3 regions of the Bacillus sp. FSL R7-0646 genome follow, and region 1 is predicted to be linked to each of the others. Evidence: riboswitches for the same ligand, from Rfam matches in the RefSeq annotation. Region 1 holds a riboswitch; each other region holds the start of a gene.

Region 1 (9,765 bases):
AGAAATGAAACCGCTCCGGCAAACGGGATGAAATATCCGAGGCTTCTCTGGAAGGCCGTCAGCGGAAACCAGCTGAGCTGCATGGAAAAGCTGTGCTGCTCTGGCGTCCTTACTTTAAATAAAATGAAGAAAACAAATGTAAAAATCGACGCGTTCATAAACATGGAAATCACGAACAATCCGAGAGAACGAACTTCGCCGTTCAGAAACGCGCTTAAAAACATGCCTGTAAAACTGTAGCCGATGATGCTTCCCATCGTTACCGCCAAAAGCAAAAAAAGCACGGCGATCGCTTTTTTTGTACCGGTATTAAAGAGCTTGCCCATTTCCTTCTGCCACATTTTCAGCATCATTTTAGAAATTTCGAATGATTTGATCAAAATGAGCACCCCTATCACTCAGCATCGAAGCTTTTAAGAATACTTCTTCAAGTGAATCGCTGTTATATTTAGCCTTCAATTCTTTCACTTTTCCTTCATCCATTTTGACGCCTTTTGATAGAATTGCTATCTTATCGCACAGTTCTTCCGCAGAAAGCATGTCATGGGTGGCCAGCAGTATCGACCCTTGCGTGGCCGCATAGCGCTTCATCAGCTTTTTCGTATTGATGACCGCTTCTATATCGAGCCCGCGAAACGGCTCATCCATAATGACAAATTCGCTCTCCAGCATAAAAGCGGCGATCAGCTGCGTCTTTTTTTTCATTCCGTGCGAGTACGTTTCAATCGGCTCCTGCAAAGCCTCTTTCATATCGAAAAGCTCGATTAATTGTTTCCGTTTTTCATTTGATGTACAATGATACATAGAAGATACAAAATCCAAATATTCTGCGGCTGAAAGGGCGTCCGGCAAAAGGAGTTCATCGGGAACGTAGGCGAATTTCTGCTTGAATTCCGCCGTCGTGTTCGGCAGGTCATCCAACAGAATGGTTCCTTCGGTAGGCGTGATGATTCCTAAAATGGAGTTAATGATCGTCGTCTTCCCTGAACCGTTCGGACCCGCTATCGCGACGATCTGGTTTTTTTCGATTTTTATATGAAACCCGCTAACGGCAGTCACATTGTTTTTATATGTTTTAGACAGATGATCTATTATAAACATAATGCCTCCAGGGTATGATTAATGTCAGGAAAAGCTTAACCGCCCCCCACAGACGGTTAAGCCTCATCAAATATGTCTTGTTGTTGTGAACAGATACTTAAGTATGGCTATTTCCTACATTCGATGCTGACCTGCAAACCGCTGACCCATTTGACGGATCCCGTGAAGCTGCCGTTTCCGTTAGCCACACACCATACAGCGGCGCCAAGAACAACAGTTGCTCCAAGTGCCAAAAGCACTGCAACAAACACCAAGAACCAAGCCTGATCTTCGATCGACGGATTGACAGAATAGTCAACCTGAGGTGCTGCGTATGTCATTTTTCCCCCTCCTTTCTATCAAGTAACCAAAGAGTAACATATCCAAAATCATACTGAAATCTATGAAATTTCCTATTTCATAAACACTACGTTCCAACTATTTATTTAAGGATCTCTTGGTTTTTCAATCTAATGTCCCACCCTTTTCGGCTTGAATGAGAAAATTTAAGCCCCGTTTCCATTTTACGAAGCCTGTATAATCTATTTGTCTTATTTTCCCGCCTTCTTTTTCTCTTATTTTTTCTCTTTATAAATCTCGCGCCATACAAGGAGTTCGAGAAAAAAGAACTGGATAATAAGCCCTTTCTTCTCCCGGAATCCAGAAGCCAAAATACCCTCAAAGTCCTTTTTTTAAAAAAACGAGATGATTCTATTTTATCTATTCCATTTCTGTTATTTTTATGTATAAATTTAAATGTTGCCGTTACAAACCTGCCGATCCTAGATCAAAAGATATTGATTACATTGTAAAAACAAGTTAACATTATGTCAAATCTATTTAACAATATGTCAAATATACTATATAAACGAAGAATTGCAGGTGGTAGGATGAACAACAGGGTAAGAGAATTGAGAGCAAGATACGGGTATTCACAGGAAGCCCTTGCAAAGGCGATCGGGGTTACAAGGCAGACGGTTGCGGCCATTGAAAAAGGCAATTACATACCGTCGCTTCTTTTGGCTTTGAAAATTTGCAAGGAATTTCAATTAAAAATGGAAGACGTATTTTGGCTAGAGGGGGACAAAAACGAATGAATATGATAACACGGACTTTCTTTCACATCCTTCTGTTCGGACTCGCATGCTGGACGTTTATAACCTTTTTCCACACATCGGAACAAATTGCCAAAAGCCTGAAAACAAACGATTCAGAGCTTCATTTTGTGTTTAATCTGATTCCCATCCTTCTCTTTGGGCTCGTCCTTTCGATTTACACATACTTGGAGAAAAAAAGCGGTTCACGCAAGCAGCGCTTTATGCTCGTCCCCGACGAATTTAAAGAGCAGGATGAAAGAGAGCAGATGATTACCGCAAAAGCATGCAGAACATCATATATCGTGCTGTATGTGGCGATGCCGGTCGCAGCGCTTTTATTGATCTTTTATCCGTTTTTCCAAGTCAGGATTCCGTCTTTTCCGATTATCGTCATCTTTATGCTGATCATTATTCAGCATCTTTCATATATGTTTTCATTTTATAAAAACAGATAAAAAACTCCAGAATGTCTGGAGTTTTTTTATTTAAACGGTTTTTTCTTTTTGCCTCGACGGAAAATGGTCATTTCCGATGACTTCGCCTGATGCTTTACTTTGAAGTTTCGTTCGAAACGGAAGGAGCGGAAAAACCTTTTCTGCAAAATGGTACGCTTCTTCAAGATGTGGATAACCTGAGAAGATAAAGGACTCAATGCCGATGTCGGCGTATTCTTTTATTCGGCTGGCTACCGTTTCCGGATCACCGACGAGCGCTGTTCCCGCTCCGCCTCTGACCAGTCCGATCCCCGCCCAAAGATTCGGGCTGATCTCAAGATTGCTTCTGTTTCCCTGGTGAAGCTGAACCATCCTCTTTTGTCCTGATGAATCCATCCGTTTCATCGCGTTTTGGGCTGCGGCAATCGTTTCATCCTCCAAGCGGCTGATCAGTCTATCCGCCGCCTGCCAGGCCTCTTTTTCCGTTTCCCTGACGATCACGTGCAGCCTGATTCCAAAACGGACGGTTCTCCCTTCTTTTTCAGCCTTCTTTTTGACAGATTGGATTTTTTCTTTGACGAGATGAGGCGGCTCTCCCCATGTCAAATAGACGTCCGCGTGTTTGGCGGCAGTCTCCTGCCCGGCCTTTGACGAGCCGCCAAAATAGATTGGCGGATGAGGCTGTTGGGCGGGCGGGAAAAGCAAGCGCCCGTTTTCAGTCTTCAGGTGTTTCCCTGAGTAGCTGACGGTCTCGCCTTTTAAAAGCGACCGCCATATGTCGAGAAACTCATTTGTCGCTTCATACCGTTCATCATGGCTGATAAACAGGCCGTCGCCGGCTAATTCATACGGATCACCGCCGGCGACCACATTGATGAGAAGCCTGCCCTCTGCAAGACGATCGAATGTCGAAGCCATCCGCGCCGCAACCGACGGCTGCATCAAACCGGGTCTTACAGCGACCAAAAACTTCAGATTTTTCGTGACTGACGCCAGAGCGGCTGCGGTAATCCACGGGTCTTCGCACGATCTTCCCGTCGGAAGAAGAACCCCTGTATACCCAAGCCTGTCAGCCGCCTGCGCCACCTGCTGAAAGTAGGTGTGATCTGCGGCTCTTCCTCCCGTGTTTGTACCAAGATAACGTCCGTCGCCATGAGTCGGAATAAACCATAAAATGTCCAAAAAGATCTCCCCTTTACTTTTTGTTTCCTTGATAGCTGTTTCTCCAGCCAAGGCACTTTTTTTCCAGAATTCTGACGAATGAATCCGTCAGCTTGCCGACGGCGGCAAAAATCAAAATCCCGACAAACACCTTATCGGTTTGCGAAAACTGTCTGGCATCCATAATCATATAGCCGACTCCAGCGCTTGATCCCATCAGCTCGGCAACAACAAGGCCCAGCCACGATACGCCGAGCGACAGGCGGATGCCTAAGAGAATGTTCGGGAGCGATGCAGGAAGAATGAGCTTTGTCACCTGCTTCAGCCAATGGAACTCCAATACCCTCGCCACATCGAACAGTTTCGAATCGACGCCCCTGATCCCTGAAAATGTGTTGATATATACCGGGAAGAAAGCCCCAAGAGCGATCAAGAGCACCTTTGACAGCTCATCGAAACCGAACCATAAGATAAACAGCGGCGTGACGGCGAGATGCGGAACGGTTCTCAGCATTTGCAGAGAAGGATCGAGGTAATCCTCGGCAATTTTCGAAAACCCGATTACAAGCCCCAGCAGGAGCCCGAGCCCGGCCCCCAGGAAAAAGCCGAGCGCGGCGCGCTGAATGCTGATGCCTAAATGAGTGAAAAGCTCTCCTGATACGATAAGATCCCGAAATGTAAGCAATATATCTAAAGGAGCCGGAAGCACGGTTTTTGATATGAGCTCCAATGACCCGACAAGCTGCCATAATAAAATCAACATGACGGGTAATACAAATCCCTTCCCCCATGCCAGCCGAAAAGCGGCCGGTCTCAGTTTTGCGCCTGTTTTCGGCTGGATCGAGGGGGTGCTTGATGAAACAGCTCTCATTTGTCATCTCCTTCTTTCAGCGCTATTTTTATAAATGAATTGTCGACCACTTCTTTTACATCAATCTCTTTGTTAATCGCTTTTAATTTGTATTGAAAATCGGCGGTCTCCTGCTGTGTTTGAATGATGCGGTCTGTGATCGGCTCATTTAACGGTTCGGTGTTATTCAGCACGTTTTCAACGACCTCTTTGTCGAGGTTTTTAATTTTTGCGTACGCTTCAACCGCTTCTTTCTTATGGGTTTTCTGCCATTTCACGGCCTTGTCATACACCTTCAGAAAACGAATCACCTCATCCGGATGCTGTTCGGCGAATTTGCTTCGTACAAGCGTAAAACCCGGGGAATACTTGTCGATTTGTTCCCCGTCAACCAATATGTCCGCGTCACTTTTGATCGTTTTAAGAGACAAAAACGGCTCCCAAATCGACCAGGCGTCAATCGCTCCGCTGTCAAATGCCGGCATGGCTTCGTCAGGCTGAAGCTGAATGATGTTGACGTCTGTTGGCTTCAGACCCGCTTTATCGATCACTTTATACAGGAAATCGAACCCGCTGCTGCCTTTTGCCACCGCCACCTTCTTTCCTTTCAAATCTTTTATGTCATCGATTCCGCTCCCTTTTTTCACAAGAATGCCGTTCGCCTTTAAACCGTCTTGAGAAAGGCCGATTTCTTTAAAATCAATGCCAGCCGCCTGCCCTGCGATCACCGGTGAATTTCCGACTTGGGAAAAATCGAGTTTATCCGCGGCAAGACCTTCAAACTGCGGCGGACCGCTTTGAAACTCTGTCCATTTCACTTTAATTCCTTCTTTTGCGAACTCTTTTTCAAACCAGCCTTTTTCTTTCGCAAGGAGCAACGGGCTTAAGCTTTGCTGCACTCCGATGTTGATCTCTTTTAAATCTCCGCCCCCTTCACTTGATTTGGCTGCTGAACAGCCCGCAAGAAGCAACAGGCAGCCCAGCACATACAACGGCCATTTTTTCACGTTTTTCCGCTCCTTTCTGCTCAAATTCCTGAACCTTCCTGAAAGCTGAATGTTTCCGTTGTCTCGAACTCTTTCAGCACCTTTTGTCTAATTGTTTGAAAAACGGGCGATGTTCTGCTGCGCGGAAAAGGCAGATCGACCGGAATCAGCTTGTGGATTCTCCCCGGCTTTGCCGTAAGAATTGCGATCCGGTTGGCTAAATACACCGATTCGTCAATATCGTGCGTCACGAGGATCATCGTCATCTTCTTTTCTCTCCAAATGTCTGTCAGTACATCCTGCAGATGCTTTCTCGTAAAGGCGTCCAAGGCACCGAAGGGTTCATCAAGCAGCAAAATCTCAGGCTCCCTGAGCAAAGCCCTGGCAATCGCGACCCGCTGCGACATTCCGCCGGACAGCTCGCGCGGGTACTGTTTCTCCGCACCTTTCAGCCGTACCGTTTCAATCAATTCATCGACTTTTTTTCGCACTGCTGGTTCTTTCAGGCTTAAATCTGCGGCGATATTTTGCTCAACCGTCATCCATGGAAAAAGCCGATGCTCCTGAAAGATGAAGCCTTGCTGAATCCCCGGGCCCTTGATTTCTCTTCCTTTCATGCTGATTCGTCCTTCATAATCCCCGTCAAGACCGGCAGCGATTTTTAAGAGCGTACTTTTTCCGCACCCGCTCGGACCGATGACAGTCAAAAATTCGCCGTTTTCGACCGTAAGCTTCACGTCTTGGAGCACGCTTGTTTTAAAGCTGCCTTTTCCAAATGCTTTTTCATTCACACGAATTGATAAAGACATCTTGTTCTCCTTTCTTTTCTAAAACTGAAAATAAAAAGCTCTTATCCCAATTGAGATAAGAGCCTTCGGTTGACCGATCAGCGCTGATGGAATTTTCCGAAATATTAAATAACATACTAATTCATATTATTCCGACCTGTCAACCCTATATTATAAAAAAACAGATGAAAGGTTCCCCTTTCATCTGCTGTATTGCCCGCTTTTAACTGTAAATGCTGCCGCCTGCTTTTTTAAATTCCTTCGCCTTCTCTTCCAATCCTTTTTGGATAGCCTTTTCTTCATCAAGGTTGTTTTCCTTGGCGTAGTCGCGAATATCCTGAGAAATCCTCATGCTGCAAAATTTAGGCCCGCACATTGAACAAAAGTGTGCCGTTTTGGCGCCTTCCGCCGGAAGGGTTTCATCATGGTATTCGAGCGCTCTTTCCGGATCGAGCGACAAGTTGAACTGATCCCGCCAGCGGAATTCAAAGCGCGCCTTTGAAAGCGCGTCATCGCGGATTTGCGCGCCGGGGTGCCCTTTTGCAAGGTCAGCCGCATGGGCCGCGATTTTGTATGTTATGACGCCTTCGCGGACATCATCTTTGTTCGGCAGTCCCAAATGCTCCTTCGGCGTCACATAGCAAAGCATGGCCGTTCCGTACCAGCCGATCATCGCCGCTCCGATCGCCGATGTAATATGGTCGTAGCCCGGTGCAATATCGGTCGTCAGCGGACCGAGCGTGTAAAACGGTGCCTCTTTGCAAATCTCCATCTGCTTGTCGACATTCTCTTTGATTTTATGCATCGGCACGTGTCCCGGTCCTTCGATCATTACTTGAACATCATGCTTCCAGGCGATTTCCGTCAGCTCGCCGAGCGTCTCCAATTCGGCAAATTGGGCCTCATCATTCGCATCGGCAATCGAGCCGGGACGAAGACCGTCTCCGAGCGAAAATGCGATATCGTATGTTTTCATAATCTCGCATATCTCTTCAAAATGGGTGTACAGAAAGCTTTCCTCATGATGAGCCAAACACCACTGCGCCATGATCGCCCCGCCGCGGGATACGATTCCGGTGACGCGCTTTGCTGTTAACGGCACATACCGGAGAAGGACGCCGGCGTGAATCGTGAAATAATCAACGCCTTGCTCAGCCTGTTCGATCAATGTATCGCGGTAAATGTCCCAAGTAAGATCTTCCGCGACGCCGTTTACTTTTTCAAGCGCCTGATAAATCGGGACTGTTCCCACAGGCACCGGACAGTTGCGGATGATCCATTCTCTCGTTGTATGAATATCTTTACCTGTGGACAAGTCCATCATCGTATCAGCGCCCCAGCGGATGGCCCATGTCATTTTTTCCACTTCTTCTTCAATCGAAGAGGTGACAGCGGAATTGCCGATGTTGGCATTGATTTTGACGTGGAAGTTGCGGCCGATAATCATCGGTTCGCTTTCCGGATGATTGATGTTTGACGGAATAATCGCCCGTCCGCTTGCCACTTCATCACGAACAAATTCGGGGGATACGTGCTCTCGGATCGCGATAAATTCCATTTCGGGCGTAATGATCCCCTTTCTTGCGTAATGCAGCTGCGTGACATTTTGCCCTTTTTTCGCGCGCAGCGGTTTTCGTTTCAATCCTGGATAGCTGTGGCTCGCTTTCTCTTTGCTTTTGTAGCCGTTATCCTCCGGCCTTATTTCTCTGCCTTCATATTCCTCGGTATCGCCGCGCTCCCTGATCCAAGTCGCCCGCAAAGGTTTCAGCCCCTTGAGTATATCAACGTCCGCATTGGCGTCCGTATAGGGACCGCTCGTATCGTAGACGCGGACAGGCTGATTTTCCTCGTCGCCAAACGAACCCGTCGTCGGACTTAAAGAAATTTCTCTCATCGGCACTTGAATGTCAGGACGCGACCCTTCGACATACACTTTCCGGCTCCCTGAAAAACTTGACATGATCGAGATGTTTGTTTGCTGTACTGACTCCTGTTTCATGTAAAAATCCTTCCCCTCTAAAAAATTGATCAGGACGAAACTCCGGAACAGCACCAGCACAAAAAACCAGGCTCATATGTTGAACCTGGTTTTACAGTCAGTAAAATCGCTAGAAGACAGACGGACCATACCCATTCCCCATCTTCTCTCGAATCCTTTTTACTTCCCCACGCTGGTACGAACCAGATCAGGTCCAAAGGGTTAAGAAACGCGTGTCTCTCTCTCAGCCCGCATTCGGGCACCCCTAGTAATGCTATTAAATTTCGTGATTATCGTATCACAACCCATTATGAATGAAAAGGGAAAGTTAAAACGATTCCGAAAAGAAAGATAAATGAGTCGTTAGGACTACGAAAAAACTGACAAAGGAGCCGGCTGTCAGCCAGGCTCCTCTCAATCATCAAGTTATAAATTGCGATGCAATATATGAAGGATTTCCTTGAGCTCACCAGCTGCAATCTGCCCCGGTGCTGAAGCTTTCTTTGCGGCACCGAACGTCATTGCTGAACCGAATACCTCGCCCGCCAGGCGGCTGATGATACCTTTGCCGGCCATTGACATCGTAATAATCGGCCGATCTGCATACTTCTCATTCATCGTGCAAGTGGCTTCAAGCAGACGCAAGACATCAGCCGTGGTTTCCGGCATCACCGCGATTTTAGGCAGATCAGCCCCTAATTCCTGTGCTTTTCGCAAACGGGAAACAATTTCTTCTGCAGCTGGTGTCTTTTCAAAATCATGATTAGATATAATCACGGACACTTCATGACCATGTGCTGTTTCCACCAGCGCTTTCACTTGCTCTTCGTCATTGAACAGCTCGATATCAATCACATCGGCAAGCCCTGTTTTAACAACCGCTTCATTTAAAGAAAAATATCGCGCTGTGCTGATCTCTTTTTCTCCGCCTTCGGCGGCGCTGCGGAAAGTGAAAATGAGCGGAGTGTCCTTTAAAAGGCCGCGGATTTCCGCCAATGCCGCGCAGACTTGATCAACGTCATCTACATCTTCATAAAAATCAGCACGCCACTCCGCAATATCGGCATCAAGCGTTTGAAAATAAGCCGCTTCTTCTTTTAATTGGGCAAGGTTTTTTCCGACAAGCGGCACACAGATTTTTGGCCGGCCTTCACCCAATGTAATTCCTCTGACCTTCACCAGTTTCTTCAATGTTTCAGCTCCCGTCTTTCTGTATTCGAATTTCCTTTATCAAATCACTGTGACTACTGAATGTCAACTGTTCGTGCAAGTAAAATTTTTTATGCGAACCACTGCATATTCTCCGCTCTTCATTTTATTGCACAAGTATGCTGACCTTCAATAGCTATAACATAGAGGCCCGCCAATCGGAAGCTTTCTAACTGGAAGAA
Region 2 (9,765 bases), 2.0 Mb from region 1:
TCAAGATTTGAAGTGCCATCAGATCGATTTTTTTCAGGTGGTCGATCACTTCTTGAATGCTCCATTCGTCTTCCGCCGGCCTTTTATTCAGCATTTCGTCTGACAGGCCTTGAATCTCGCTCCAAAGTTCTTTTCTCGCTTCATTAAAAATGCTCATCATATCCCCTCCTAGTTTTAACTGTACCATATCGAAGGCTGGTAAAATAACCAAAAAACACTCGATTTTCGCATCGCCATCGGATATGCTTAAGAAAAAAATGAAAAGAAGGAAGGATTTCATTTTGAGAACCACATTGTACCCGTATATAGCATTAGTGGTCGGGGTGTTGGCTGTGTCTTCCTCCGCCATCTTCGTCAGGCTGTCAACAGCTGATGCTGGAATCATCGCTTTTTATCGTCTCTTTTTTTCCGCTTTGCTGATCTTTCCTTTTTTCTGGGGAAAAAGAAAAGAAGTCTTGGGTTTTTCGAAAAAAGACTGGCTGTTTTCCGCGGCAGCGGGATTCTTTTTAGCATTTCATTTTATTTTATGGTTTCGCTCGCTTGAATACACGTCTGTGGCGAGCTCGGTTGTTCTTGTTACGCTGCAGCCGATCTTTTCCTTTATCGGTACATATTTTTTATTTAAAGAAAGAGTCTCGTTCGCTGGGATCATCAGTGCGCTTCTCGCGATCGGCGGAAGCGTGTACATCAGCTGGGGGGATTTCAAAGTAAGCGGCCAGGCGCTCTACGGCGATATCCTGGCGCTTTTGGCATGTGCGCTTGTGACGGCATATCTGCTGTTTGGCCAGCATGTCAGAAAACGCCACAGCTTGACCGTTTACACTTTTATTGTATATGGAATCAGCGCCCTCACTTTATGTCTATACTGCCTGTTTTCGGGCGCCGCCTTTTTTTCTTATCCTGCGTCAGATTGGGGTTACTTCTTTCTGCTTGCCGTCATTCCGACTTTGCTCGGCCACTCGCTCTTTAACTGGGTGCTGAAATGGCTGAGCACAAATATGATTTCTGTGGCGATTTTATTTGAACCCGTCGGAGCGGTTGCGCTGGCGTATTGGATTTTAGACGAATCCGTCATGATGACGCAGGTGATCGGCGGAGCGGTCATTTTTTCAGGCATCATCCTGTTCATGGCCTCGCAAAGCATACGGAAAAACAACGTCCCGGCGGTGAAAGGGAAAACGCCCAAGGCGCTTTAAAGTCCGCGCTTTATCCAGTCAAAATATCTTCGCTTGAATAGCGGATGTTTTCCTTTTCAGGTCTGGCCAGGGAAAACGCCAATGTGAGCGGCCCGAGTTTTCCGAGAAACATAATGAAAACAATCAGCATCTTCCCGATAGGGGACAGGTCGGCCGTAATCCCCATTGACAGGCCGACCGTGCCGAAAGCTGAAACGACTTCAAACAAAATCGCCAAAAACGGTATAGGTTCTGTCATATTTAAAATAAAGATGGCCGTTAAAATCAACAGCACGCTGATTGTTGAAATAGCGAGCGACCGGAGGATCAATTGGTCTTTCAGCGTTTTTTTGGCTATTGAAATATGTTTTTTGCCCTTTAAAAAAGTGATAACCGACAGAAGAATGACAAGAAACGTCGTCAGCTTGATTCCTCCGCCGGTCGATGCGCTCCCCGCTCCGACAAACATAAGAAGGAGCAAAAGCGTGATCGTGCTTTCGCGCAGGCTTCCGATGTCTGTCGTGTTAAATCCTGCTGTTCTCGGGGTCACAGCCTGAAAATAGGCGCCCCAAAGTTTTTCAGCTAGCGGAAGCATTCCCAGCGTTTTTTGATTTTGATACTCAAGCAGAAAAATAAGGATCATGGCTGCCAAATTGACGATAAACGTACCGTATATCATCAATTTCGAATGAAGGCTCAACTTTTTAAAGCTCCGCTTATGCCATAAATCGGACAATACAGTAAATCCTATCCCGCCGACGATGAACAAAAAACTGATCACCAGGTTGACGAGCGGATCGCCTTCATACCGCATTAAACTGTCCGGCCATATGGAAAATCCCGCATTGTTAAAGGAGGAAACCGCATGGAACAGGCTGTAGTAGATGCCGCGGGCGAGACCGTATTCAGGAATCCATTTGACAGCAAGTATCAGCATGGCCAGCATTTCAATCGCGAAGGAGTAAATAAACAAACTCTTGATCAGTTTAATAATCCCGCCTAAAGAAGTCTGATTAAGCGACTGCTGAATCAACAGCCGTTCTTTCAGGCCGATTTTTTTCCCGAGCATGATAAAAATGAGCACCGCAAAAGACATGATGCCGAGTCCCCCGAGCTGGATGAGAACGAGAATAATAAGCTGACCAAACATCGTATAATCCGTGCCTGTATCAACGACGGCCAGACCGGTAACAGTCATCGCCGAGGTCGATGTAAAAAGCGTATCAATCCAGCCTATAGGCTTGGGCGTTGCTGCCGGCAGCTTCAATAAAAGGGTTCCTAATATGATGAAAAATAAAAACACTAGCACGAGCAGTTGGGACGGGCTTAATTGTATCTGTTTAAACTTCACGGTTAATCGCCCTTTTTTTCAAAGGTCTCAATATCTTTATTTTGCCCGATCACAATCAAAATATCGTTTTCATATATCATGTCATCAGCGCTCGGTGCGATGATGAAATGCCCGTCCCTTTTTATGCCGACGATATTGCAGCCGAAGTTGGCGCGTACGTCGATATCCCCCAGGCTTCTTTTGTCCAGCTTTTTAGTGGCCACAATTTCGACGATGCTGTAGTTTGGCGACAGCTCGACAAAATCGATCATCTTTTCCGACGTGATATGGCTGGCTATCCGCTTGGCCATATCTTTTTCAGGATGAATGATACGATGGACGCCGATTTTATGGAGAACTTTTTGGTGATAGTCATTTTGTGCTTTCGTCCATACTTTGGGGACGCCCATTTCAATCAGCAAAAGCGAGGTCAGAATGCTTGCTTCAATGTCATCGCCAAATGATACAAATGCGTGGTCAATGTTGCGTATCCCGATTTGTTTCAAGGTCTTTTCATCAACGGCGTTGGCGCAAATGGTGTAGGTTGCATAAGTAGAATATTCGTTTACTTTTTCTTCTGATTTGTCGATGCCTAAGACTTCCGCCCCTTTTGCGTGGAAGGCTTTCACAAGGCTGCCGCCGAACTGGCCGAGCCCGAAAACGGCGTAAGATTTCTGCATCCGTATTCACCCTTTTACCTGTTTTTCTTATAGTGTTTACTTTTTTTAAGAAAAACACACTGGGATGTACAAGAATCCGGAAGGTGAAGCCGGAGGGCGCTTTGAGGCGGCTGCGGTGTCAGCTGATCGATCCGCCCGTTTCGCGAATATCTTTTTCGTGCAGGGCGGAGATGACCGCAGCTATTCTAAGTCCTTCGACGATCGTTTCAAGGCTGAGACTCGGCTCGGGTTTATCGATTGTTTGTTCGGGGAGAAACGGAATGTGGATGAACCCTCCGCGGATGTTTGCCGAGGTGCGGTCTATACGGTGCATTAACTGGTAAAAGAGATGGTTGCATACGAAAGTTCCCGCTGAATTGGAGACGGAGGCCGGTATTCCGTTTTTTCTCAACTCTTTCACAATGAGCTTGATCGGAAGCGCGGACCAGTAAGCAGCAGGCCCGTCTGCCGCGATGGGTTCATCGATCGGTTCCCGGTCTTCATTATCCGGAATGCGAGCATCATCGATGTTGATTGCGATGCGTTCCGGCGTAATATGAGCCCTGCCGCCTGCTTGCCCTGCGCAAATGACGACATCGGGTTTGTGCTTTTCGATCGCTTTTTTCAAAACGGCCGCTGAATGATGAAAAACGGTCGGAATCTGCTCCGCTGCGATAGAGACGCCTTCTGCTTCCTCTCCGTTCAGCCGTTTTACAGCTTCCCAGGACGGATTGACTGTTTCTCCCCCAAAGGGGTCAAATCCTGTCAGCAGTACTTTCTTTCCCATATCGATCACTCCTGAATATGAATGTAAAGTGCAAAATACCCATTCAGCAGATGTCTGAATGGGTATTTTGAGGATGTAGTCACCCGCCTGCTCCACGAGAAGCCAAAAGTATCTCATTGCTTTGGGAAGCCGCTTCAGGAGCGTGATTTGCAAACGAAAAGCTGAAAACAGTGCCTAATACAAATACAGCTAACAACACTTTTTTCATCCTATTCTCCTCCTCTTCCGGCAAGTTTACTTGCCTTGTCTGTTTTAATGTAGAAATATATGGCTTCTTCGTATAACTTATTTTCCCTATAGTAATTCGCTACGTCCATCAGCAATTCCTCCAGATCAACCCATGCTTTTTTATCTTCTAATTGGTGAATAAAGTCCTTGATTACTTCCAGTTTATTCTGACAATCGGAATGTAATGTATATAAAGTTTTGAATTTTAATTCGAAAATTTCGCTATTCACTTCTTGAGCTTTTTTAAAGCCTGTGTCGATCCATTTAAAAGCTTGGTCGGGATCGTTGGTTTTGAAAAGAGACCTTGTGTTTTCATATACACATAGAAGGTAAGCATACTTGGCTTTCGTTTCAAAGTCTTTGATTGCAAAAGCTTTATTATAATACTTCAGCGCTTCTTCGTGTTTATCTTCCTTACTCTTCAAAAAGCCCATATTATAGTAGGTATAAGGCAAAAGATATTGGTCGCCGATTTTTTCGGTTTTTTCAATTGCTTCCTTTAACAATACTTCACTTTCGGCAAACTTAAATTGGTCAATATAATTGAGCCCGATCAGCATTTTGCAGTTGATGACCCGCTTGGCATACCCGTCATACCCTTGGAAGATGCCTGAGGCAATGTTGATGTGGTGAATCGACAGCCATGTCGCTTTTAAGTTGTAATACAAAACACCGATTTTATAATGAAATTCGGCTTTTTCAATTTCATTTTGAATGACGCTCAGCCTTTTTTCCGCTATTCTGAAAAAATTAAGCGCTTCTGTATGGTTTTGCTTGTAGTCTTCATAAATCCCTTTGAACAGATAAAAATAATAATTCAGCTTATCGTCCGTACTTTTTGGATCTTTGTCCTTAAAACTGATGGCTTCCAATTTTTCTGTGGAAGATTGGGAGATATCTTCAAGAAGAAGCCTTAAGCGAAAATCCAGCATTTGATAATAGAGAAGAACGTCATGATCTTCTTCCATCTTTTCAATTGCTTTATCTATGTCATCTTTCATTTCGATTGAACCTGAAATGTCTCGTTTTTTCATCAGTATGTACCAGTCGTTCAGCATATTGGCGACTTCTTGAGAAGCCACGGCTTTGGCCATTCTTTTCCCTCCAATCTTTGTGAATTTTTTGTAAATTGAAGTTCTATTAATCATAGCATAAACTGCCGCCGTCTGTGAATAACACGGAAATGCATGTTTGTTGGCGAAAAAATTCATTCCCGAAATTAAATCGTCATTTTCCAAAAAAAGTGCGCGAAAAAAGCGAAAACCGCGCCAAGCGGAATACAGGAGATCATTGCGGTTCCGTTGACCAGCCCGTCAGCCCCGCTTATTTTCAGGGCTTCCCGATAGCCTATTAAAAAGTGGATGATCGATAGGACATAACATAAGAGCATCATATAGTAAGGATTCATTTGTATACCCTCCTCTATTCGCTTTACTATATTACATTCAATAGAGGGAAAGATTATGCCTGTTTAAGTAGGAAAAAGAACAAAATATTATAGACGAAAAGATTTTCAATTACAATACATGTTTTTAAAAATATTTCCACTATAATCAAAATGAAAGATAAATTTAGGGGGTCATACAAAATGAAAAAAAGGCTGATGTCACTATTGGTCTGCATCCTGGTTTTAGTGCCGGCAGCAGGAGCTTTTGCCGCGCCGAAACAGGCCGAGCTTAAAGATTATCTTGAAGAAATAGGAATGACAGAAAAAGAATTGGAAGCCTATTTGCAGGATACATATGATGAGAGTTTAAAAGGTTTTGACTCGGTGGAAGAGTTGAAAGACTTTTTAGGGCAAAGACTGACTAAAAAGCTTTTGGCATCCTATTTGAAAGAATACGGATTGAGCGAAAAAGAAGCGGCTGACCTATTTGTTGAAAATGGCTATATGGAAAGCGGCCAAAACATTCTCGACGTGTTTATGTTTGAATACGAATTGGACGATGCGCTCTACACCGTGACATATGAAGAAGACGATTTTCAGATCGGAAACATGTTTCAAGAATTGGGTGTGGATGATCAGGAGTGGGAAAGACTCGTGAATCACCTCCGAAAAGTGCGCGATAACAATCCGAACCTTGAAAATGACTTGATGGCTCTTGGAGAACGTCTTGAAGCGGTAGCCGATTTCGAGTCTGTATCAGAGCTGTCAGCTCAGGATATCGCTGAAATGCTGTCCATTTTAAACGATCTTCAGAAGACGCTCGAAGTGAAAACGAAATATTATCTTGTTAAAGACGGAAAGAAAAAAGAAGTGTCTTTGACGACGCTTGTCAGTGCTGAAGATCTGAAGGGAGCAAGCCTCCTAGTGGAAGTATACGATCTGCAGGGCAATTTCATTTTGGATGTATTGCTGACGCCTGAAATGATCGGATCTGATTTAATTCATGACACAGGGTCGAAAGTGAAGCAAACCCAAACGGCTGTTAAACACGACGCAAAGAAATCTCATGTGAAAAAGACGGTTAAAGGTGCAAAGCTTCCGAAAACGGCCGGGCATTACGCAGAATGGTCGATCTTTGGCGCCGTTCTGATGTTTGGCGGATTGTTTATGGTCAGAAGGCTTCGAAAAGCGGCTTAACATTTTACTTCCCATTCTAAGTCTGTATAGAATGGGAAGTTTTTATAAGGAGTGAAAGGAAATTAAGGCACATCGAAAAAAGATCATCTGGCTTGCAGCCATTGCGATGGTTGCGTGCGGCGCTTATTTTACAACAACGAATGTGTTCAAGCTGATGCACGGCTACGCTCTATTTTCATTTCAGCAGATGAAAGAAGAGGAAAAGCCTGAAAAACCTCCGATTCAGACGACGAAAAAAGAAAAGACGGCAATTGATCAAACATTTGAAACCGGGGAGAAAATCGGTGATCTTGTTATTCCGAAAATCAATGCAAGGCTTCCGATATATCACGGAACAGATGAAGACGAGCTGCAAAAAGGCGTGGGCCATTTCGCAGGATCCGTTCTGCCTGGAGAAGATGACAACTCGGTTTTATCAGGCCACCGGGATACGGTTTTCCGAAAACTCGGCCGAGTGGGGAAAGGCGATCAGTTAATTGTTGAAGCTTCCTACGGAACTTTTACATACAAAGTGAAAAAGGTCCGAATCGTGGATGCGGATGACCGGACGGTGATAGTTCCAAAGCCGAGAGCGACATTGACGGTTTCCACCTGCTATCCTTTTGACTTTATCGGTTCAGCACCGGAGCGGTATATATTGGTCGCAGATTTGATTAAAACATAAAAAACAGCGGAATCTCAGGCGAATCCGCTGTTTTTTTATGTTATCTCATGTTTGTTCTGTTTTCTAGAAGTCTTGGTGCGGTTAGCAGCAGTATACAAAGGACGATTGTGCAGACAATGAAAGACGGAAGCATATACGTTCCATTATATACCAATGAATAAATCCATACCGGAGTGCCTTTAGGCGCATAGTTTCCAAAAAAGACAGCGCCGCTGATGACATGTGCGAGAAATTTCAGTCCGCTTCCAAGAAGGACGGCCAGCATAACATAGGAAATGATCTTTCCTTTTTGTTTCTCAAATGAAGCATTTCGGATCGATCCGGCAAAAAAGCCGCCGATTCCCGCGGCCGTAGGCGCGATAAAGTAATCAAGAAGAAGCTGCAGAGGATGAACAACGTAAAATCCTCCAGTGACAAATTGAAGCAATCCGGCTAAAAACCCGGTCGCCAGCCCTGCCTTGAGCCCCCATCTAAAGGAGATCAGGAAGATCGGAATCATCATGACGGCGATTGAACCGCCTTGAGGCATTTTTAAAAACATTCCGGACACCATATCAAGTATAAGTGCTATTCCTGTCATAATCGCAATTTCAATCAGCTGTACAAGTTGTTTAGATTGATTCATCATAACCCTCACTTTTGATGAACAAAGGGATACTGGACTTCTTTCCCAATAAAAAAAGCAATGCGGGGAAGGAGTAGGACAGTTTTCCACGCACTGCTTTGGATGCAATTAGAAATGACTTTGCCACATTCCTACGCCAGCATTAACTAACAGGTTCGAAGGGTCAGAACGGTCGTTCACTCTCAGCCCGGAGGCTCCCCTTGTGGTCATCAAGTTATTTAGTTATATTCTACTATACTAAAAAAAGAAACGGACGACAAGCTAATTTTTCGAAAAACTTTTGCTGAAACCCTCCAATATGTAGCAATGCAAACATCTTTTCCTTATAATAGAACTTATTCATACGTACAAGATGCAGTAAAGGGTTGATCTGATGAGTGAACTCACAAAATACAGCATGGTGAAAAATGAAATTAAATCGTGGATATATGAAGGCAAAGTGAAGCCGGGCGAAAAAATCCATTCGGAAAACGAATTGATGAAAATATTTGATGTGAGCAGGCATACGATCCGGCAAGCAATTGGCGACCTTGTTCATGAAGGGCTTTTATACAGAGAGCAAGGCTCGGGGACGTATTGCTCTCACCGCCTGCAGCTTTCTGAAAAAGGAAGGGAAAGAAATAAGATGATTGGGGTCATTACGACTTACCTTTCGGATTACATTTTTCCTTCTATTATAAGAGGAATCGAATCTTCATTGTCGAGTGCAGGTTACACCTTGGTCGTCGCGAGCACGAATAATGACATTGAAAAAGAAAAACAATGTCTTGTAAATATGCTTGACAAAAAAATTGATGGGTTGATTGTGGAGCCGACGAAAACCGGCAGCTTTAATCCGAATTTAAATTACTATCTGACCCTTGAACAGCACCATATACCATATTTGATGATCAACCAATTATATCAGGAGTTAAACCCGCCTCATTTCATTTTGGATGATGAGCACGGCGGTTTTATCGCCACGGAGCATTTGATTAAGCTAGGCCATGAAAAAGTGTTCGGTTTCTTTAAACAGGACGATATGCAGGGCGTCAACCGGATGAAAGGATTTATCCGGGCTTTCAGGGAAAACGGCTTGTCGTTTTATCCGGAGATGGTCGTGACTTACACAACAGAGAACAAAAAAGAAAAAACGATTGCTGAGGCAAGGAAGCGGCTTTCCTCAGCAGACCGCCCGACTGCCATATTCTGCTATAATGATGAGATAGCACTTATAGTGTTGGATGTCGTAAGGGAATTCGGTTTGAAAGTACCGGACGACATATCAATTGTCGGATATGACGACTCACACTTGAGCGAGGCGTCTGAAGTGAAGCTGACATCAGTCACCCATCCGAAAATGCAGATGGGGATTGAGGCGGCAAAATGGATGATTGCCAAAGTTGAGGGACGGAACACGGATAAGCTTGAGCATTCTACCGTCTATAAACCTGAACTTGTTGTCAGACATTCGACCGCCAAGCCGAAAAGGTAGGCTGATCAGCTTTACCCATACAAGCGATTCGAGTATTCGGCTGCTTTCGTTGCCAACAGCACGACAGAGTGAATGTCATGAGACAAAGATAGATCCTTTAAAAAGCTCCGAATTCGGAGCTTTTATTAAATTGAAGGCTGATAGCGGAGAGTTTAAGGGCATTTCCGCAGCTTCGGGAACAATGGTACAGCGTCTCGATTTTTTTGGCCGCTGTACATCTTTTATATAGAAGAAAACAG
Region 3 (9,765 bases), 1.1 Mb from region 1:
GAGCTCGCTGTTGCCTGAGTTTTCACTAATCAGGAAGTATTTTACTCTTCCTTTTTTGATGAGGTTTTTCAGTTCACTGACCGACAGGATCGGGTCTGTGCCGTTGAAGCCTCCGAGCGCCATGACATTTTCGTCGGCATTGATGATATACGTGGCTGCGGTTACCGTTGTCAATGTCGCGAAAAGGTACTCTTCGCCGGTATTATTTTCCCGGAGGTATGTGAGCAGTCCTGTGTCCACGTCCGAGCTGAACATTCCGCCTCCGTTGGAGCTTTGCAGCTGAGGCCCTGATTCAGGAAGAACGCTGTTCCCTCCGTAAAGGATCGGTGTTGCCGACCAATAGACCGGTGTCAAAAGAAGCACGCACAAGCTGATGATGGTGAGCTGCTTTCCGAATGGATGGCGTCGCTTCAGCATCAGTAAGGCGATGGTGACACCCAGCCCCAGGATTCCCATGACATACATCCAAGCGCTGCCGATTTGGTTTGTATAAGCGCTTAAAATGTACACTTGGAATGCTGCTGTCGTGAGAACGGCTGCCGGCAGCAGATAGCTTGCCCAGTCTTTATGATTGTTGTAAAGGCCGTACATCGCGTACCATCCGATTCCTGACAGAGCGGCGATCGGCGGCGCCATCATAATCAAGTAGTAGTGGTGGAAGAATCCGGCGATGCTGAAGAACCCGGCGACAGGAACGAGCCATGCAGACCAAAAGATCGTTTCTTTCATTTCGCCTGCTTTTTCGCGGCGGCCGCGAAACCACGTGATGATCGTGCCGAGCAGTCCTAATAATGCAAATGGGAGCATCCAGCTGATTTGGCCCGATAAAGCCGATTGGAAGAGCCTCAGCGGTCCTGCGTCACCGGTGCCGAACATGTTCATGCTTTGTCCGCCGCCTTGACCTCCGCCTGGGCCGCCATTGCCTCCGGGACCGCCGTTGCCTCCGCCCGGTCCGCCTCCGCCCGGTCCGCCTCCGGCTGGCTGCTGGCTGCCGCCGTTTGCCCCTTGAGAACTGCCGTCTGCCGAACCGCCCGCACCCGGCGGCTGCATCGCGCCGTTTTGTCCATTGGAGCCGCCGGACGAACGGTTTCCGTTCTGAGCTTGCGCATTGCCGTTCGGCTGCTGCATGTCTCCTCCAAAGCCGTTCATATCGCCGCGGGCGTTGCCCGTCGTCTGGCCGAGAAGCCGCTCAGTGCCGTTGTAGCCGAAAGCCAGTTCAAGCACAGAGTTGGTTTGGCTGCTTCCGACATACGGGCGGCTGTCGGCTGATGTATAGTCGACCGCAAGCGCCCAAGAAAGCGAAATGCCGGTGAGGACAATAAGCGATAAAACCGCTGAAACGATTTTTTTCTTCCAATTCGCATGGGCCGCAATGAGATAAAACAGCAAGAACGCGGGAAGCACCATGAATGCCTGAAACATCTTCATATTGAATCCGAGGCCGATGAGACCGAATGCAGCGAGAAGCCAGATCAGCCTGCCTTGTTTGACCGCCTTCATCAGGCACCATGTACCAAGTAGGAGCGTGAAGACGAGCATGCTGTCGATATTATTCGTTCGGCTTACGGCGACCGCGATCGGCGTCAGCGCCATCACCAGCGCTGAAATGCGGGCGGCGCCTTTTCCGAATTTCGGCTTTATCAGTGCGTAAAGCAGATAGATGGAACCCGCCCCTGCAAGCGCCTGCGGCAAAATCACACTCCACGTATGCACGCCGAAGATTTTCGCAAATATAGTCTGAATCCATAAAACGACAGGCGGTTTATCTACTGATACGAATCCGGAAGAGTCGAATGACGCGAAGAAGAAATTGTGGAAGCTTTGCGTCATGCTTTTGACTGCTGCCAAGTAATACTGGTTGGCGGCATCGTCCAGCCAAATGTTATATGTATTCAGAATAAGAGCTGCCAACAAAATTAGAACCAGAATGACATCAAGTTGTTTGTTTTTTATTTTCATCATCACTTTCACCTCTTTATGTTCCCTATTCTAGAAGAAAAATATGAACAAGCTATGAATAAAAAGAGAACAATCTATTTTTGTTTGAATGGAAAAAAATAAATATTTTTTGGAAAAAGGTGTGTACATTTTCATTTTTGCGCTGTATACTGTACTACAACAGAAATATAAAACATAAAACTGTTCTATAAAAAGGAGGTTATACAAATGAGCTTGAAAAGTCCGATGGAATTTTTCAGAACGCTTCCGAAAAAAACGTGCCCTGAATGCGGCGAAAAGATGGAGGAGCAGGCTGAATCTTACTTCATGGAATGCGAGCGCTGTCTTGCCAAAAAAGGCGAGTAGGCAAACTGTTTTATAACAAAGCATGTAAAGGGGTAGGGAGACATGAAAACAGAGGAGAAGAGAATTCATATAACCGGATCGATAAATCCGCATTATGAAGAGATTTTGACAAAAGAAGCGATGGAGTTTATCGGACGTCTTGAACGCCATTTCGGGGGAAGAAGACGGGAATTGCTGCATTTGCGGACGATCAGGCAGGCTGAAATTGATCAAGGGAAGAACCCTTGTTTTTTGGCGGAAACGAAGCACATCCGCGAGGCGGACTGGACAGTCGCGCCGCTCCCCCGGGATTTGGAGGACCGCAGGGTTGAAATCACTGGCCCGGTCGACAGAAAAATGGTCATCAACGCTTTAAATTCAGGAGCGAAAGTCTTTATGGCCGACTTTGAAGATGCGAACTCGCCGACGTGGAAAAACTGCATTGAAGGCCAGGTTAATTTGCGGGATGCGGTCCGCGGGACGATTTCTTTTACGAATGAACAGGGCAAACGCTATGAGCTGAAAGAGAACCCCGCCGTTATCATGGTCAGGCCGAGGGGATGGCACTTGGAAGAAAAGCATGTGCTGATCGGCGGCAGGCCCGTGTCAGCAAGCCTGTTCGATTTTGGTCTTTATTTTTTCCATAACGCAAAAGAGCTGATCAAAAAAGGAAGCGGCCCTTATTTCTACCTTCCAAAAATCGAAAACCACCTGGAAGCAAGGCTGTGGAACGACGTATTTGTTTATGCGCAAAACGACTTGCGCATTCCGCAGGGCACGATTAAAGCGACGGTTCTCGTTGAAACGATCCTGGCGGCCTTTGAAATGGATGAAATCCTCTACGAATTGAAGGAACATTCAGCCGGGCTTAACTGCGGCAGGTGGGATTATATTTTCAGCTTTATTAAGAAATTCAGGAACAGGGATGAAGTCATTCTTCCAGATCGCTCAGCCGTGACGATGACAGTTCCCAACATGAGAGCCTACTCCCTCTTGGCGATTCAAACGTGTCATAAACGCAACGTCCATGCGATTGGGGGAATGGCGGCGCAAATTCCCGCTAAAGACAAACCTGAGATCAATGAAGCCGCATTTGCCAAAATCCGCGAAGATAAGGAACGTGAAGTAAAAGACGGCCATGACGGAACATGGATCGCGCATCCCGGCATGATTCAAACGGCGCTCGATGTATTCAATCAGCATATGCCGTCGGCGAACCAGATTCATAGAAAGCGGAAAGACGTAAAGGTCGAGGAAAAAGACTTGCTGGAAGTACCGAAAGGCAGAATTACAGAAGCAGGCGTCCGTACCAATATCAGCGCCGGCATCCGCTATTTAGCTTCATGGCTGTCGGGCAGAGGCGCCGCTCCGATCGACCACTTAATGGAGGACGCTGCAACGGCGGAGATTTCCAGAGCCCAGCTGTGGCAATGGATTCGCCATCCGAAAGGAGTTCTTGACGATGGCCGGAAAGTCACCGCGGAAATGGTCAAGATGATGAAAGAGAAAGAAATGCAGAAAATCATCGATGAAGCAGGCGTGGAACATTTTCGGAGCGGCCGGTTTGAAGAGGCCGGACAGTTATTTGAACAGCTGATTTTGGATGATGAATTCGCGGAGTTTCTAACGATACCGGCTTATGAAAATATATAATGGGGGAATGTGCGATGCTGAAAGAAAAACAACTCGCAGAAAGCTGGGAGCATGATGAACGCTGGAAAGGGATCACAAGGCCGTATGAGGCGGCAGACGTCATTCGGCTGAGGGGCACGCTCGAGATTGAATACACGATTGCAAGGCGCGGCGCCGAAAAGCTGTGGAAGCTTCTCCATACAGAGGATTTCGTCCCGGCGCTGGGCGCTTTGACCGGAAACCAAGCCATGCAGCAAGTAAAGGCCGGATTGAAAGCGATTTATTTAAGCGGCTGGCAGGTGGCTGCCGATGCAAATATGTCAGGGAGCATGTATCCTGACCAAAGCCTTTATCCGGCAAACAGCGTCCCGGAAGTCGTCAAAAAAATCAACCGCACGCTGCAGCGCGCCGATCAAATCCACCATATGGAAGGAAAGGAAGACATCGATTGGTTTGCTCCGATTGTGGCCGACGCTGAAGCGGGCTTCGGCGGGCAGCTGAATGTGTTCGAGCTGATGAAAAGTATGATTGAAGCCGGCGCCGCGGGAGTTCACTTTGAAGACCAGCTGTCGTCTGAGAAAAAGTGCGGGCATTTGGGCGGAAAAGTGCTGCTTCCGACGCAAACGGCGGTACGTAATTTGATTGCCGCGCGCCTCGCCGCAGACGTGATGGGAGTCCCGACCATTCTTATTGCCCGCACGGACGCGAATGCGGCAGACCTGATCACAAGCGACGTCGATTCATATGATGCACCGTTTTTGACGGGAGAGCGAACAGCGGAAGGGTTCTTCAAAACAAAGCCTGGCCTTGATCAGGCGATTGCCAGAGGTTTGGCGTATGCGCCGTATGCCGATTTGATCTGGTGTGAAACGTCTGAGCCGAATATTGAAGAAGCCCGCCGGTTTGCACAGGCGATCCATGAAAAATTCCCGGGCAAACTGCTCGCCTACAACTGCTCCCCTTCGTTCAACTGGAAGGCCAAACTGGATGACAACACCATCTTGAACTTTCAGAAACAGCTCAGTGAAATGGGCTATAAATTTCAATTTGTGACATTGGCGGGCTTCCACGCCTTAAATCACGGCATGTTTGAATTGGCCCGCCAATATAAGCACCGCGGAATGGCGGCGTACTCTGATCTGCAGCAGGCCGAGTTTGCCAGCGAAGTCCACGGCTATACGGCGACAAGGCATCAGCGCGAAGTCGGAACGAGCTACTTTGATGAAGTCGCCCAGGTTGTGACAGGCGGGACTTCATCAACCACTGCACTGAAGGGATCGACTGAAGCGGAACAGTTTCAATCATAAAAACGTGAAAAAGCCGCCCGTCATTGGGCGGCTTGCTTGTTGTCTATCAAGTTAGCAATTGACATCATTGGAAGGGGCGGTAAAAGAGTTTTCCCTAATAACAGTCAGTGTCTGATGATTCCTGTTGTTTGTTTTGGCCGGCCGGTTGTCTTTGCTGAAAGAATAGAACAAATACACGGCCATTGTCAAAATCAAGATAAACATCATCATAAATATCCCCTCCAAATTTTTTGTCTTCACTATATAAGACGAACAAGCCCGGAAAAGGTTTCAGAAAATTTATATTTTTCTATAAATATTTCCGATTGCCGACTTTCTGTATGAAACCCGGCGGTTCTATACAAGAATAAAACTGAAAAACTCAGGTTGACATCATAACCATTGATGTGTAGAGTAAAAGTTAATGTAATAGGAAGTCCACTAGGGGAGCCGTAAGCCGGCTGAGACAAGAAGCGATCTTGGACCCTTTGAACCTGATCTAGTTCATACTAGCGTAGGGAAGTGGAGCCGGTGTCTTAATGATTTCATCATACTAAGGCCGCTCCATTTTGGGGCGGCTTTTTTGCGTATAAAGCCGCTTGCCCCCCTGTGCCTTCCTATAAAACCGATTGCTAAGGAGGCTATCTACATGAGTTTTTCCGCAGAACTTCGCCGCGAGGCAGACCCTATTTTTGAAGCCATTTTTGAGCATCCGTTTGTACTGGGGCTGGCGTCCGGGAGGCTGGAAAAGGAGCAGCTTGTTCATTATGTAAAGCAAGATTACGAGTATTTGAATGCCTTTATTCAAATCTACGGAATTGCGATTTCCAAGTGTCAAAATCGAAAAGATATGGAAATGTTTCATGAGCAGATTTCATTTGTGCTAGACAGCGAAGTGCACCCGCACAAAAACCTGTGCCGGGCCGCTGGGGTGGAGTACGAAACTCTGCAGGGCTATCCGCTTGCGCCTTCCGCCCATCATTATGTCCGCCATATGCTGACGTCGGCGCACGAAGGTACGCTGGGAGAGATATTAGCCGTCTTGCTGCCTTGTCCATGGACATATTGGGAGATCGGAAAAAAACTGATGAAGGACGTTCAGCCTGATCCATCGCATCCATTTTATGACTGGATCTGTTTTTACGGAAACAGAACGGATTCAATCACGACAAAGTTTTGCGCCCGCCTGGATGAATGGGCCGAAACAGCGGGCAAGGCTGAAAAAGAAAAAATGAAGGAGCTCTTTTTGCAAAGCTGTCAGCTTGAATACGGCTTTTGGGAGATGGCTTATACGGTTGAAGATTGGCCTGTGGAAATGGGGGCGGTGAGACGATGAATTGGAACATGAAAGAAGTCGTCATGACAGTCATCTTGTCTGTGGCATGCGGCGTCATTTATTTAGGGTGGTCTACCTTGTGGATCCCTGTTTCAGCTATCGTCGGGCCCGTCGGAGCGAACTTTATGTTCGGCATATGGGTGATCGCCAGCCCGATTGTCGCTTATATCATCCGTAAACCGGGTGCGGCGCTGATTGCCGAGACGGCAGCTGCGGCGGTCGAACTGCTGACCGGAAGCCATTTTGGGCTTTCAGCATTATTAATCGGTGTGTTCCAGGGAGCCGGTGCGGAAATCGCGTTTGCGATCTTTCGCTATAAGCGCTATAACTTGTTTACCCTTATGCTTTCCGGTGCGCTAGCCGCGGTGGGGAGCGCGACATACAGCCTGATGGCAAACGGTTTTGCCTACTATACGACGCAAACGCTGATATTGACGCTTATCATCCAAATCATCAGCGGCATTGTACTCGGCGGCTGGCTGGCAAAAGCCGTTGTCGAAGCGCTTGCGAAAACGGGAGTCCTGAACCAGTATGAGATCATGAAAGAACACCGGAAGAAGGATGATGCCGATGCGTTCATTTCTCGGATGCAGTAACCTTTCCGTCCGTTTTTATCATCGTCCTGAAACAGTCTTGGACCGGGTCTCGCTGTCGATTGAGCAGGGAGAAAAAGTGCTGATACTCGGGCCGAGCGGAAGCGGAAAATCGACGCTGTTGTCCGTGCTTTCCGGCATCATTCCTGAACATATCGAAGCTGAAGTCACAGGCGAGGTCAACCGCAGAAAGAGCGCCGGCGTTATGTTTCAGGATCCGGATTCGCAGTTTTGCATGCTTCATGTTGATGAGGAAATCGCGTTTAGCCTTGAAAATCGATCCGTTCCGCCAAAAGATATGGACCGCATCATCTCGGAGCTGATGGAGCTGGTCGGTTTAAAGATAGATAAGAAAACGCCGATCGAAACCTTGTCAGGCGGTATGAAGCAGAGGCTGGCATTAGCGTGCCTGCTCGCTTTGGAGCCTGAAGTGCTGTTTTTTGATGAGCCGACGGCGCAGCTGGACCCGGCCAGCCGGCAAGACATCTTTGCCTTGCTCCGCGACGTTTCCCGAAAAAGCGGACAGACGATGGTGTTCGTCGAACACGTGCTGGACGGCTGTATCGAGTGGATGGACCGAGTCATCCTTTTCAATGAAAAGGGACAGATCATCGCTGATGGAAAGCCGGAAGAAATCGTCAAACATTTTCAGCCGGAAATGAAAGCGGCAGGCATCTGGCAGCCCAAACTGTACCCCGCAGTATGGGAAGATGTTACCACACAAGATGATCATCCGCTCGCCGTCAAGCTCTCTTCTACATTGAAAATGAAAGAGGAGGAAGCGAAAAACAGGCCGTCAGCAGACAGGGACATATTGATCCGCACAGAGGACGCGGCGATCGGCTATCGGAAAAAGATCGTTGCCGACGGCATCAACCTGGAGATTCCAAGAGGGGAATGGATTTCCGTCATCGGCGGGAACGGCAGCGGAAAGAGTACGTTTTTAAAAAGTCTGATCAGGCTTGAAGCGGTCAAAAAAGGGCGCATTTATCTGGAGGGCCGGGAGCTGAAGAAATGGTCCGATCGTACGCTTTACGAGAAGGCCGGCTTTGTCTTTCAAAACCCCGAGCTTCAATTTATTCGGGACACGGTGTTTGACGAGATCGCGTTCGGAGCGAGACAGCGGAGCTGGCCGGAGGAGCAGGTCGAAAGGAAAACGGCTGAATTGCTGCAGGAATTCGGACTTGATGGTCATCAAAAAGCGCATCCCTTTACATTAAGCCTTGGGCAGAAACGGCGTTTAAGCGTTGCGACGATGCTTTTGTTTGACCAGGATTTGCTGCTGCTTGACGAGCCGACATTCGGTCAGGACGAAAAGACGGCAAAAGAATTGATCAAGCGCTTAAAGGAGCGGCAGGAACGGGGAACGACGATTGTGATGGTGACGCATGACATGGACATCGTAGACGAGCACTCCGACCGGGTCATCGTATTTCATCAAGGGAAAGCGGCATATCAAGGAACGCCGTATCAATTGTTCTCTGACCAAGACCTGGTCCGCCGCTTTTCATTGATACCGCCGCTTCACTACCGGTTCATGCACGAAAGAAAGGAGAGGGTTCCCGTATGAAAAGCAATGGTTCACTTCTTTCGGCATTGAACCCGAGCGCCAAGCTCTTTTCCCACCTCCTGGTCATGTGCATTCTCATGTTTGTTTCAAATCCGAAACCGACTTTTTTCATTTGGCTGTTTGCGGTTGTCATCGGGATTTTTTTCGGGGGATGGACTTTGTCTTATTTAAGTAAACGGCTGCTGCCTTATCTTATTTTTTTTATTCTCGTATTTTGGATGATGGCCGCTTTTGGGAAAGGCGAGGAAACGATTTGGGAATGGGCCTGGTTCCGCGTTACCGAGGAAAGCGTCGGCAATGGGCTGACAATCGCGCTGCGGATGCTCGGCTTTGTCACATACGGTCTCTTGTTTACGTCAACAACCGATTTGACGCAGTTTATTATGAGCCTGATTCATCAATGCAGATTGTCGCCTAAATGGGCTTATGGCTTGCTGGCCGGCTTCCGTTTTGTCCCGCTTTTTCAGTCGGAGCTTTCGCAAATGAAGGCGGCGCACAAAATCAGGGGCTATAAGCAAAAAAACAGCTGGAAGGCGTTTATTCGCTATGCGCTGCCGTTGTTTTCGCAAGGCATCCGCAAATCGGAAAGAATCGCCGTTGCCATGGAAGCGAGAGGGTTTACCGGTACAAAAGACCGCACCTACTATCAAACAGCGGGGCTTTCCGGAAAAGACTTCGTATATTTTGCGGGTCTGGCATCAGTCGCAGCGGGGATTTTGCTCACTTTTTAAGAAGGTTTTTTACAGGGCCGCCTTGCGGCTCTTTTTTTATAAACCCGGGTACAGGCGGGCATTCTGTAAAATGCAAACATTTCGGACGTTGACTGAAATATATTGACCTAGGCCAAAAAGGTTGTACAATCAATGTGTACCATTTGAAAAAAGAAGTATAAAAAAATCCCCTTAAAAGATGGGAGTGGCGCGATGTGAAAATTGCCAAAGTGATCAACAACAATGTGATCAGTGTTTTAAATGAACAGGGTCAGGAATTAGTGGTCATGGGCAGGGGAATCGCTTTTCAAAAAAAGCCTGGCGAAGCGGTGGATGAATCGAGAATCGAGAAGAT

Evidence for each region. A riboswitch is a leader RNA that binds a small molecule or an ion and turns the genes downstream of it on or off. The one in region 1 is predicted to bind thiamine pyrophosphate.
Region 2: linked by a shared signal. The riboswitch ahead of thiT (energy-coupled thiamine transporter ThiT) and the one ahead of thiC (phosphomethylpyrimidine synthase ThiC) in region 1 are both predicted to bind thiamine pyrophosphate.
Region 3: linked by a shared signal. The riboswitch ahead of tenA (thiaminase II) and the one ahead of thiC (phosphomethylpyrimidine synthase ThiC) in region 1 are both predicted to bind thiamine pyrophosphate.

The regions. Positions count from the first base shown of each region.
Region 1 covers NZ_CP150217.1:931,697-941,461, reverse strand. The annotation lists gene MKY62_RS04710 (hypothetical protein) at 1-389, opposite strand, end outside; gene MKY62_RS04705 (ABC transporter ATP-binding protein) at 355-1,101, opposite strand; gene MKY62_RS04700 (hypothetical protein) at 1,209-1,421, opposite strand; gene MKY62_RS04695 (helix-turn-helix transcriptional regulator) at 1,971-2,177, shown strand; gene MKY62_RS04690 (hypothetical protein) at 2,174-2,632, shown strand; gene ssuD (FMNH2-dependent alkanesulfonate monooxygenase) at 2,663-3,793, opposite strand; gene MKY62_RS04680 (ABC transporter permease) at 3,807-4,535, opposite strand; gene MKY62_RS04675 (aliphatic sulfonate ABC transporter substrate-binding protein) at 4,640-5,629, opposite strand; gene MKY62_RS04670 (ABC transporter ATP-binding protein) at 5,650-6,417, opposite strand; gene thiC (phosphomethylpyrimidine synthase ThiC) at 6,620-8,395, opposite strand; TPP riboswitch at 8,543-8,651, opposite strand; gene aroD (type I 3-dehydroquinate dehydratase) at 8,801-9,565, opposite strand.
Region 2 covers NZ_CP150217.1:3,114,899-3,124,663, reverse strand. The annotation lists gene MKY62_RS16285 (DinB family protein) at 1-160, opposite strand, end outside; gene MKY62_RS16280 (DMT family transporter) at 282-1,196, shown strand; gene MKY62_RS16275 (TrkH family potassium uptake protein) at 1,207-2,526, opposite strand; gene MKY62_RS16270 (TrkA family potassium uptake protein) at 2,529-3,185, opposite strand; gene pcp (pyroglutamyl-peptidase I) at 3,304-3,951, opposite strand; gene MKY62_RS16260 (hypothetical protein) at 4,031-4,159, opposite strand; gene MKY62_RS16255 (tetratricopeptide repeat protein) at 4,161-5,273, opposite strand; gene MKY62_RS16250 (hypothetical protein) at 5,399-5,587, opposite strand; gene MKY62_RS16245 (processed acidic surface protein) at 5,768-6,763, shown strand; gene MKY62_RS16240 (class D sortase) at 6,870-7,427, shown strand; gene thiT (energy-coupled thiamine transporter ThiT) at 7,468-8,052, opposite strand; TPP riboswitch at 8,164-8,263, opposite strand; gene MKY62_RS16230 (GntR family transcriptional regulator) at 8,426-9,526, shown strand.
Region 3 covers NZ_CP150217.1:4,028,474-4,038,238, reverse strand. The annotation lists gene MKY62_RS20905 (glycosyltransferase family 39 protein) at 1-1,953, opposite strand, end outside; gene yhfH (protein YhfH) at 2,167-2,304, shown strand; gene aceB (malate synthase A) at 2,347-3,936, shown strand; gene aceA (isocitrate lyase) at 3,951-5,222, shown strand; gene MKY62_RS20885 (hypothetical protein) at 5,274-5,432, opposite strand; TPP riboswitch at 5,635-5,739, shown strand; gene tenA (thiaminase II) at 5,851-6,537, shown strand; gene MKY62_RS20875 (ECF transporter S component) at 6,534-7,133, shown strand; gene MKY62_RS20870 (ABC transporter ATP-binding protein) at 7,108-8,700, shown strand; gene MKY62_RS20865 (energy-coupling factor transporter transmembrane component T) at 8,697-9,431, shown strand; gene MKY62_RS20860 (PRD domain-containing protein) at 9,626-9,765, shown strand, end outside.